Regions from separate parts of the Micromonospora sp. RTGN7 genome, predicted to be linked through region 2. Evidence: riboswitches for the same ligand, from Rfam matches in the RefSeq annotation. Region 2 holds a riboswitch; the other holds the start of a gene.
The links. A riboswitch is a leader RNA that binds a small molecule or an ion and turns the genes downstream of it on or off. The one in region 2 is predicted to bind cyclic di-AMP.
Positions count from the first base shown of each region.

Region 1 (4,872 bases), on a different contig from region 2:
CACCGTGCGGGCTCCGGATGCCGGCGTACCCCGGCCCGTAGTCGTTGAACTGCCAGGCGAACGCTTCGGCGTAGAAGCGCTTGGCCAGGTCGAGGTCGGTGACCGTGAACTCCATGTAGTCGATGGCGTGGTGTCGATGCGGATATGGCTCAGACATGTTCCGCATCGTGCCCGCCGGGTACGACAACTGATCTCCACGCTGGAGAGTGAGGTCCGCTGGCTGGACCACGTCGAGGCGACTGTGCTGCGGCGGGCGCGACTTCGCCGGGCGCCGTTGAAGACCGTGGCCGGTATGTCTCGCTGTCGCCGAACCGGTCGCGGACCGCGTCGACGATCCGGTCGGCGGGACGCGCGCAGCGACCGGTACACCAGCCGGCGCAGGTCGGCCGGCGCGTCGGTGAGCAGCGGGCGGAGGTCGTCGGCCGTGAGCCAACCGGCGCGCAGCTCCGCGAGCACCGCGGCCAGCCTGCCGGCGGCGGCGAGGGGCCGGGCCCGGGCGGCGAGCGCGTGGTCATCCGCTGCCGGTACGGCAGGTCGTCGAGGTCGTCGAGGTCGTCGAGCAGGGCGGTGGTGGGGCGCGACATCGCGACAGCCTGCCCGTGATCGGCGCCGCCCGCCGACCCGTTTTCTCGTGATCGTGTGCTGATTCGGCGCCAGCGTCGCCGCCGATCCGCCGGTGACACCTGCACTGGCGCCTTTGCTCTGCTGCCCCCTGCGCGACACGCGGGGACCGCGACGGTTCCTGCCGTCCGCTCGTGCTGGCCTGTGAGGCGACTGCGCGGTACTGGTCGTTGCGGTGACGGCAGCAGAGCAAAGGGGACGAGTGGGCATGACCCATCCGGCACCCGGGCCGTCTGGACGCCTGCCCCGCCAGGGTCCGTGTCGAAGTCGGTTACCGCCGCTCGTTGATCGCGGCGACGTGCACGGGGCCTGCCCCACCCCGCGCCCAAGCCCGCCCAGTCGAGGGGCCGGGTTGTCGGTGCCCCGGGGGGACTGCCAAGCGCCCGGCCGGAGGACCGGCCGGGCGCTTGGCCTTGCGGGGTGCCGGGTCGAACCGACCCGCCCCGGGTGGGTCAGAGGCTGAGCCGCTGACCCGGGAAGATCAGGTTCGGGTGCTCGCCCACGACCCGCTCGTTCTTCTCCCACAGCGCGCGCCAGCCGCCCCGCACGCTCTGGGCCCCGGCGATCTCGGACAGGGTGTCGCCCGACCGGACCACGTAGGTCTTTCCGCCACCGGTCGGTGCGCTCTTCGTGGTGCTCTTCGTGGTGCTCTTCGTGGTGTCCCGCTTGCTGCGCGAGGCCGGCTTCTCGGTCCGCGTGGACCGCTCCTTCGGGGCGGCCTTCGACTCCGAGTTCTCCGACCTGGGGCTGGCCTTCGTCGAGCCGCCCTTCTTGCCGCAGGTCGGCCACGCCCCGATGCCCTGCCCGTCGAGCACCTTCTCGGCGATACGAATCTGCTCGCCGCGGGTGGCCAGGTCGGCGCGGGCGGCGTACTTCTTGCCGCCGTAGCCGGCCCACGTGCCCGCCGAGAACTGGAGGCCGCCGTAGTAGCCGTTGCCGGTGTTGATGTGCCAGTTGCCGCTGGACTCGCACTGGGCAATCGCGTCCCAGTTGACCGCGGCCTGGGCCGGCGCGGCCGGGCCGAAGAGGGCGACGGCCCCGGCGACGGCGCCCGCCGCGACGGTACCGACGGCGGCGCGGCGAGCGGTGACCCGACGGTGTCGGGCGGTGTGTTCAGTAGCCATGTGTGATTCCTCCACGCCGACGAGGTGAGCTGTCGGGTTCGGGCCGAGGAGCCCGGCCGCCACAGGCGGCTTCACCCCGAGGTGCGATGCACCGAGGAACGTGTGGTTCCCCCGCTCCTGCCATGGATCAAAGGAAACCGACGGCCGGCGGCAGGATTAGGCGTTACCGACCGTGGTGACCGCGTTGGCGGACTCGATCGACGTTAGGCACCGTCGGTGATGATTGCCCACCTCTTGTGAAGTTCTTCACCCGCTCGAGCGAACGGCCGCACCGTCGACTTGCGAGGCGGTACCAGCCATGCAGGGCGATCAGAGGTCCGAGTTCGATCAGGATGCAAGGCGATCGGGCACCTCGGGACGCTACTCAGCGTTATGTCGGTCCGATAGCGCACATCGGACGCCCGACACCGTCGGTGAACGCCGAAGGCTCAGTGGGACGGGCGTGGACCGAGCCCGGCGACGGCGGTGTCGGTCGCGCAGCTCAACTCCCCGGGTGCCAGTTGCACCCAGGCCGGCCGCCACACCTCGACCGCCCGCCGTCCACGCGGGCTGGCCTCATTTTCCCGTCCGCTCCGCCGCCCGAGGACCCGCACGAGAGGGGTGTGAACGACGCGCGCCGGGCATCCACGGTCGACGGTGTCGACCGGGAGCCCGGCGCGCGGGGCGTTTCGGCGGCTACAGGGTACGGGCCAGCCGGTCGGCGAGGATGCGGGTGAAGCGGGACGGGTCGGCCAACTCGCCGCCCTCGGCGAGCAACGCCATCCCGTACAGCAGCTCAGCGGTGTCGGTGAGCGCATCGGACCCGGCGGCGTCCTGCTCGTGGGCCTTGCGCAGCCCCTCGACCAGCGGGTGCCCCGGGTTGAGCTCCAGGATCCGCTTGACCTGCGGCACCTCGTGGCCCATCGCCCGGTACATCTTCTCCAGCGTCGGCGTGATGTCGTGGGCGTCGCCCACCACGCAGGCCGGCGAACTGGTCAGCCGGGTGGAGAGCCGCACCTCCTTGACGCTGCCGGAGAGCTTCTCGGTCATCCAGGTCAGCAGCTCGGCGTACTCCTGGCGCTGCTGCTCGCGGGCGGCCTCAGTCTCCTGCTTCTCCTCCTCGGTGTCCAGGTCGACCTGGCCCTTGGCGATGGAACGCAGCGGCTTGCCGTCGAACTGCCCGACCCGCTCCACCCAGACCTCGTCCACCGGGTCGGTGAGGATGAGCACCTCGTAGCCCTTGGCCCGGAACGCCTCGATGTGCGGCGAGTTCTCGATCATCGACCGGGAATCCCCGGTCATGTAGTAGATGTCGCCCTGGCCGTCCTTCATCCGCTCCACGTAGTCACGCAGGCCGGTCAGCTCCGCCGGGTCGTGGGTGGAGGCGACGGAGACGACGTCGAGGATCGCCTCGGTGTTGTCCGGGTCGTCGAGCAGGCCCTCCTTGAGCGCCGGGCCGAACTCCGCCCAGAAGGTGTGGTACTTCTCGGCCTCGTTGGCCTTCATCTCCTTGACGGTGGCGAGGATCTTCTTCACCAACCGGCGGCGGACCGCTTGGATCTGGCGGTCCTGCTGGAGGATCTCCCGGGAGATGTTCAACGACAGGTCGTGCGCGTCGACGACACCCTTGACGAAGCGCAGGTAGTTCGGCATCAGCGCGTCGCAGTCATCCATGATGAACACGCGCTTGACGTAGAGCTGCACCCCGCGACGGGCCTGCGGGGCGAACAGGTCGACCGGGGCGTGCGAGGGCAGGAAGAGCAGCGCCTCGTACTCGAAGGTGCCCTCGCCCTTCATGTGGATCGTCTCGAGAGGGTCGGCCCAGTCGTGGCTGACATGCTTGTAGAACTCGTTGTACTCGGCCTCGTCGACCTCGCTGCGCGGGCGGGCCCAGAGCGCCTTCATCGAGTTGAGGGTCTGCACCTCGCTGGTGGTCGCCCCGTCCTCGCCCGGGCGCTGCACCGTCATCCGGATCGGCCAGGCGATGAAGTCGGAGTACCGCTTGACGATCTCGCGGATCTTCCAGTCGGCGGCGTAGTCGTACAGGTGGTCGTCGCTGTCCTCCGGCTTGAGGTGGACGGTGACTGCCGTACCCTGCGGGGCATCGTCGATGGTCTCCACGACGTACGTGCCCTCGCCGGTGGACTCCCAGCGGGTGCCCTCGGCCTCCCCTGCGCGGCGGGACACCAGGGTCACCTTGTCGGCGACCATGAAGGTGGCGTAGAAACCGACCCCGAACTGCCCGATCAGGTCCGCGGACCCGGCCGCGTCCTTCGACTCGCGCAGCTTGGCCAGCAGCTCGGCCGTGCCGGACTTGGCGATGGTGCCGATCAGGCTGACGACGTCGTCGCGGGACATGCCGATGCCGTTGTCCCGGACGGTCAGGGTGCGCGCCTCGCGGTCGACCTCGATCTCGACGTGCAGGTCGGAGACGTCGGCCGTGAGATCCTTGTCGACCAGGGACTCCAGGCGCAGCTTGTCCAGCGCGTCGGAGGCGTTGGAGATGAGTTCGCGCAGGAAGACGTCCTTGTTCGAATAGATCGAATGGACCATCAGCTGGAGCAGCTGGCGCGCCTCCGCCTGGAATTCCAGCGTCTCGATCCGGTTGCTCACACCGACCCCCTTCAGTTATTCCGACCCTTCGCGCACAGGATACGAGTCGTCGCTACCGGTCGCGTCACCCGCCCGGCCCGGACAACCCCTCGATGCCAACTTATCGGTGCGGGTCGCGGGCCACTTGGGCGACGACTTCCCGGACGGCCGGGCGGTGGCGTAGCTCGGCCGGTGCCGTACGGTCGGCCTCGATCACCGTCCGACCGGCGTTGGCCGGATCGTCGGCCTGAAGGTAGGCGCGGGCGGCATCGAGCAGGTACGCGGCGCGGCGCCCAGGCAGCAGCCACCGCCAGGCGTCCCGCTGAGTCGTCTTCTCGTACCAGGCCACAGCGTCACGGGCTTCGCCCAGCTCAACGGCAGCCGCGACCCGGGTCAGGTCGACGCCGTCGCTCCGCCCCCCGGCGGCCGGCCGATCTGGGTCCCCCTACCTCGGCTACGAGTCCCCGAGCTCGTACCCCAGCTCCACGCTGCCCCCTCCCGGGCCTCTGGTGCGGCCCACTGCGAACAGCCTGCAATCGGTATCCGCCAAGACTCG
Region 1 is NZ_JAPZLF010000016.1:81,465-86,336, reverse strand. It holds gene SNR22_RS21940 (VOC family protein) at 1-157, opposite strand, end outside; gene SNR22_RS21935 (transglycosylase family protein) at 1,074-1,745, opposite strand; cyclic di-AMP (ydaO/yuaA leader) riboswitch at 1,745-1,918, opposite strand; gene htpG (molecular chaperone HtpG) at 2,421-4,337, opposite strand; gene SNR22_RS21925 (hypothetical protein) at 4,438-4,665, opposite strand.
Region 1: linked by a shared signal. The riboswitch ahead of SNR22_RS21935 (transglycosylase family protein) and the one ahead of SNR22_RS22445 (C39 family peptidase) in region 2 are both predicted to bind cyclic di-AMP.

Region 2 (4,872 bases):
ATGGTCACCGTCCTGCGGCTGTCTGACCGGCTCGGGGTGGGGCTGCCCGGCTGGTGGGGGCCGCTGGCCGTGGTCGGCTTCCTGGCGGTGAACCTTGGGCTGGCCGCGCTGTTGCACCGGTGGGTCGAGATGCCGCTGACCCGCCGGCTCGGGGCGTCCCGCCGCCCCCGACCCCCGGCCGCCGAGACCGGTGCCGGCGCAACACCCTCTGCCGGTGACCCACCGGCGGTCCCCGTGCCGGAGCCCACCGGCGAGTACGTCACCCTCTCCGAACGACGCTGACGCCCCCGCGTCCCTCCCCGATGGCCTCCCGGCCCCCTCCCGGTGGCTTCTGGCCGCCCGCGACCGGGTGCCGTCCGGCCCGGAGGGCGGCCATCCCGGGCGTTCCGGGCGGTCGGCCCACCTTTCCGGTGAAGACCGGGCGATCGGGACGTCACGACACGCCCGGCGGTGGTGCGTCGTGCGGTCGGTTTCGGTAGCGTGACCGTGTGCTGCCCGTCGCGCTGACCTGTCCCCTCTGGTGGGTCGCGCGCTGGACCGCCCGGATGCTGACCAGCCTTGCCGTCGCGGTCGCCTTCTCGCTGGGTGCCGGGCCGCTGCCCATCGATGCGGCGCTGCCCGTCGGCGCCGCCCCCGACGCCGCAGCCCCGGCCTGGTCTCCCGCCGGCGCACTTCCCGCCAGCGGGGTGCCCACGGTCGGCTCCGCCCCGGCCGTCAGAGTGTTCCCGCTCGGCTCCGGCCGGGCCGCCGCCGCCCCGGCCGGCTGGATCCCCGTCGGCGCGGTCCCGGTCGGCCCGGCGGGTCGGCCCGTGCTCCGCCCGGCCACGCCACGGCGGGCGCCGGCCGGCCTCGCCCCGGCCACCGTCGGCTCCCGCGCGCCACCGCGCGGCTGACCCGCCCGCGGGCCGCGCCCGCGACGCCGTCGTCTCCGCACCTCACCACCGCACCGATCCGCCCGGCCCCGGCGGCGCCCCGCGCCCCCACTCCGCGGCGTGCGGTCCCGCCTTCCGCAGCCTCTTTCCGTAGGTGCCGACCATGGACATCGTTCTCTACCAGTTCCTCGTCGAGGTGCCGCTGGCCGCCGCCATCTGGTCGGTGCTGCTCGTGGTGGCGCTCACCGTGCTCACCGTCCTGGTCGCCCGCCCGGAGCGGGACCGGCCGACGGACGAGCCCGCCCCGCCCGCCGTCGATCTGGCCGCGCAGGAGGCCGTCGACCTGCGCCGGTACGCCGAGGAGGTGGCGGTGGCCGCCGCCGGGGCGGCCCAGACGGCCCGGCGACGCCGCGACGCGTGGCTCGCGGCCCAGGACACGGTCGAGCGGGCCTGGCAGGCGTACGACGAGGCGGAGGCCGCCGCCCGGCGTCTCCGTGGCGCGCATGCCCTGCCGCCGCCGCGCACCCCGCGTACCCCCGCCGAGTACGCCGCCCGCGAGCGCTGGCTGCACCACGCCGCCACCGCCGCCCACCTGCGCGGCGAGCTGTCCATCCGAGAGCTCTGCGACGTCTTCGCGCACCGGGGCGGCTGGGATCCCCGGCTGCACCCGGTGGAACAGGAGGTCGTGCTGGCCCGTGCGGTGCGGGACGGAAAGCAGTCCGGGTACCGGGCGGCGGCGGCCCGGGAGCGAACGGCGTGGCGGGACGCCGACCTGGCCGCCGAGGCCGCTGTGGCGCTCTCCGCCGAGGCGTACGCCGCCGCGCAGCGGGCCCGCCCGGTCGTGGCGCCCGCCGCGCGGGCGGCCACGGCGCCAGCCCGACCGGCCGTTCCGGCCGCCGCCCGCTGGCGTCCGGCCCGCATCGGCTGACCCCACCGCCCCGGCCCTCGGTCGTGCCGGCCCTCGCCCCGGTTGCCCGGTTTTTGGTCGTGCCCGGCCCCGCCTGTGTGCCCTGATCCCGTGAGCCCGGTCACATCGACGCGGAAACGGGCACCGGCGCCGTGCCGGCCCAAAGCCGACGCAATTCGCCGACGATCACGACCGGTTGTCCGATTGTTCGCCCTCCGCGCCGGATAGGGCCCTCATCCTATTGAGCCGCGTCAGTTCATCTGTCCACCGAAAGAAAGCTGAATGGCGCATGTTTAAGCAGGTGGCGGTGGGTTGGCAGGCTTCCGGCCGGCCAGTAATGTCGGGCCGTCTGGTGCGGTAACCGATCGCAAGAGGCGACGCCGCGCCGACCCGCTCAATCGTGAAATTTACGAACCGGGGAACCAGTGCACGTTGGGGTGAATCCGCGGGCTTCGGCCCATGGTAGGGCGATCTTCCCGCCCGAATCCGTCAGCTAACCCGGTAGGCGGTCTCGGAAGGAGTGCCATCCTCGTGCAGCACGATTCCACCCCTCGGTTGTTCCTCCCACACGGTGCCGTGGTGCCCGCGTCCGTCGCCCCAGGGCTGACGAGCTGACCGTCGCATCCGCCCCGCGCCCGCCTGACCGGGCGTCTGTTCAGAGCGGTCCCCACCGGCCTACGGGCGTGTCGTCCGCGCCGTCATACGGCGACGTACGCCCGGGTGCCTCCGCTCTCCACCCCCGTCCCTGGAGGAACACGTGAACGATCACCTCAAGCGGCAGTTGCGGCGGCTCGCCGGCGAGCGCCCGTACCAGGTCGTCGCCGGTTCGGCCGTGGCGCTGGTGCTGGCCTCCGGCACCAGCGCGCTGCTGGCCGGCTCCGATGACGCCCCCGCCCCCCGACACACCACGGCGGCCGCAGCCGAGATCGCGCCCCGCCTCGACGGCACCGTCAGCCGCGCCCAGGCCCGGGCCACCGCGAGTGCGTCGCCGAGCGCCACGCCGTCGCCGAGCGCCACCTCGGCGACCCCGGATCCCGATCTGACCACCAAGGCCGCCCCGCGCAAGACCACGGCGAAGCCGGCCGCCTCGAAGTCGCCGTCGTCGAAGGTCCTCGACTACGACTACGCGGCCCAGACCACCTACTACTACTGCGGCCCCGCGGCGGTGCGTAACGCGCTCTCCGCCACTGGCGTCAAGAGCACCCAGGACGCGCTGGCAGCCGACCTCGGCACCACCGAGATGGGCACGAACTCGGCCGCTGACACCACCCGGGTGCTCAATGAGATGGTCGAGGGCGACAACCCGTACCGCACCCGGATGATCTCGGGTGGCTCCGCTACCTCGGCCCAGATCGACCGGCTCCAGGCCGACGTGGTGAAGGCGGTCGCCGCCGGCCGGGGGGTCGTGGCGAACATCGCCGGGGACGCCACCGACGTCAACGGCGGCTGGCACTCCTTCCCCGGTGGTCACTACATCGCCGTCGTCGGCTACCGCAACGACGGCCGCACCGTACGCATCGCCGACTCGGCTGACCCGTCCCTCCCGTCGTACTGGGTCAGCACCATCACCCTGGCCCACTGGACGGCCACCAGAGGCTACTCGGCCTAACACCCACCCCACCCCGGTATCGGCCCGGGCCAGGACAGCCTGGCCCGGGCCGATCCCTGCCTTGGCCCCGGCCCGGTCCGGGCCGGCCTTGTCCGGGCCGGACCGCGGTCAGGGGGTGGGGGTGAGGGGGGAGCGGGGGGCGCGGGGAAGCGGTGGGGTTGCGGTGGGGGTCAGTTCCTGGCGGGCCGCTGACAGGAACGCCTCGGCATACTCCTGCGCAGGGAAGTCGCCCAGGTAGCGGGCGCGGGTGGTCCAGCGAGTCGCCGCCCGGGAGTCGCTGTCCAGCAGGTCGACCAGCACCTCGTCGAGGTTGGCCGCGTCGCGCCGCAGCACGTAGCCCGAGCCGGCCAGCGGGAACCGCTCGACGAACCGGTCGCCGTCGCCGCCCATGTCCGTCACCGCGTACGGCTTGCCGGAGTAGAGGTAGTCGGAGATGACCCCGGATACGTCCGACACCAGCGCGTCGGAGCGGTTCACGCACTCGACCAGGGACAGCTCCCGGCTGGCCGCCGCGCCCCAGACGTGCTGCCGCCCGGTGCGGGCCCGGTCCGCGGCCAGCAGCTCCGTGAGCCGGGCGAGCTGCCGCGCCGACGCCGGGTTCTGCGCGGTGTACGGGTGGGCGCGAAGGATCACCGTCGCGCCCCGGGCCAGCAGCCCGCGCAGGATCGTCCCGGCTACCGGCAGGGAGCAGTAGTTCGCGTCGGCGTGGTGCCCGGTCCAGGTCGGGGTGTAGAGCACCGTCGGGTTGCCCAGGCCGGTGACCGGCTCCCGGCGTACCTCGATCGACTCGACCTGCGGGCGGCCGACCACGACGAACTTCTCCGCCGGGATGTCCACCCCGGCGCGGGCGTACCGGTCGATCGCGGCCGGACCGGCCACGAAGATCCGGTCGAAGATCGCCGAGACCGGGTTGGCGCTGGGCGCCTTGTCGCTGTCGCCGTGGTGGATCTGCACGTGGGTGAGCTGGGGGAACCGGATGCAGTGGCTGTTCTTCGCCCCGTGGTTGACGTAGAACGCCACCCTCAGGCTCGGCACCAGCGCCTCGTCCATCGTCTTCAGGGTGGGGCAGTAGACCACCGGCGCGGTGGTGGCCGCGGCGATCGGGGCGAGGAACTCCGGCTCCCGCACCATCACGAGGAACGGCCGGCCGATCCGCTCCAGGTACGGCAGCCACATGGTGACCTGGTACTCCGATCCCGGCGGGGCGGAGAAGTGCAGCAGGAACTCCGGCTGGTGCGCCCGCAGCGCGCGGGTCACCGCCCCGCCCCCGGCCCCGGGCCGCAAGCGCCGACGGGCCAGGTCCAGGGCCACCGCCGCGGCGCCCGCACCGGCCACCAGGGCCAGCAGCAGGGCGACCGGCGCCGGCAGCACCAGGGCGGCGGCCGCTGCCACTGCGGCGAGTAGCACCAGCAGGGCATCGCCCAGCCGGGCGGCCACCAGCGGGGTCCACGACCGGACCGGGAGGTTGGCGGCCCGGATCTCCA
Region 2 is NZ_JAPZLF010000017.1:68,305-73,176, forward strand. It holds gene SNR22_RS22430 (acyltransferase) at 1-282, shown strand, start outside; gene SNR22_RS22435 (hypothetical protein) at 489-893, shown strand; gene SNR22_RS22440 (hypothetical protein) at 1,036-1,800, shown strand; cyclic di-AMP (ydaO/yuaA leader) riboswitch at 2,161-2,302, shown strand; gene SNR22_RS22445 (C39 family peptidase) at 2,525-3,388, shown strand; gene SNR22_RS22450 (CDP-glycerol glycerophosphotransferase family protein) at 3,497-4,872, opposite strand, start outside.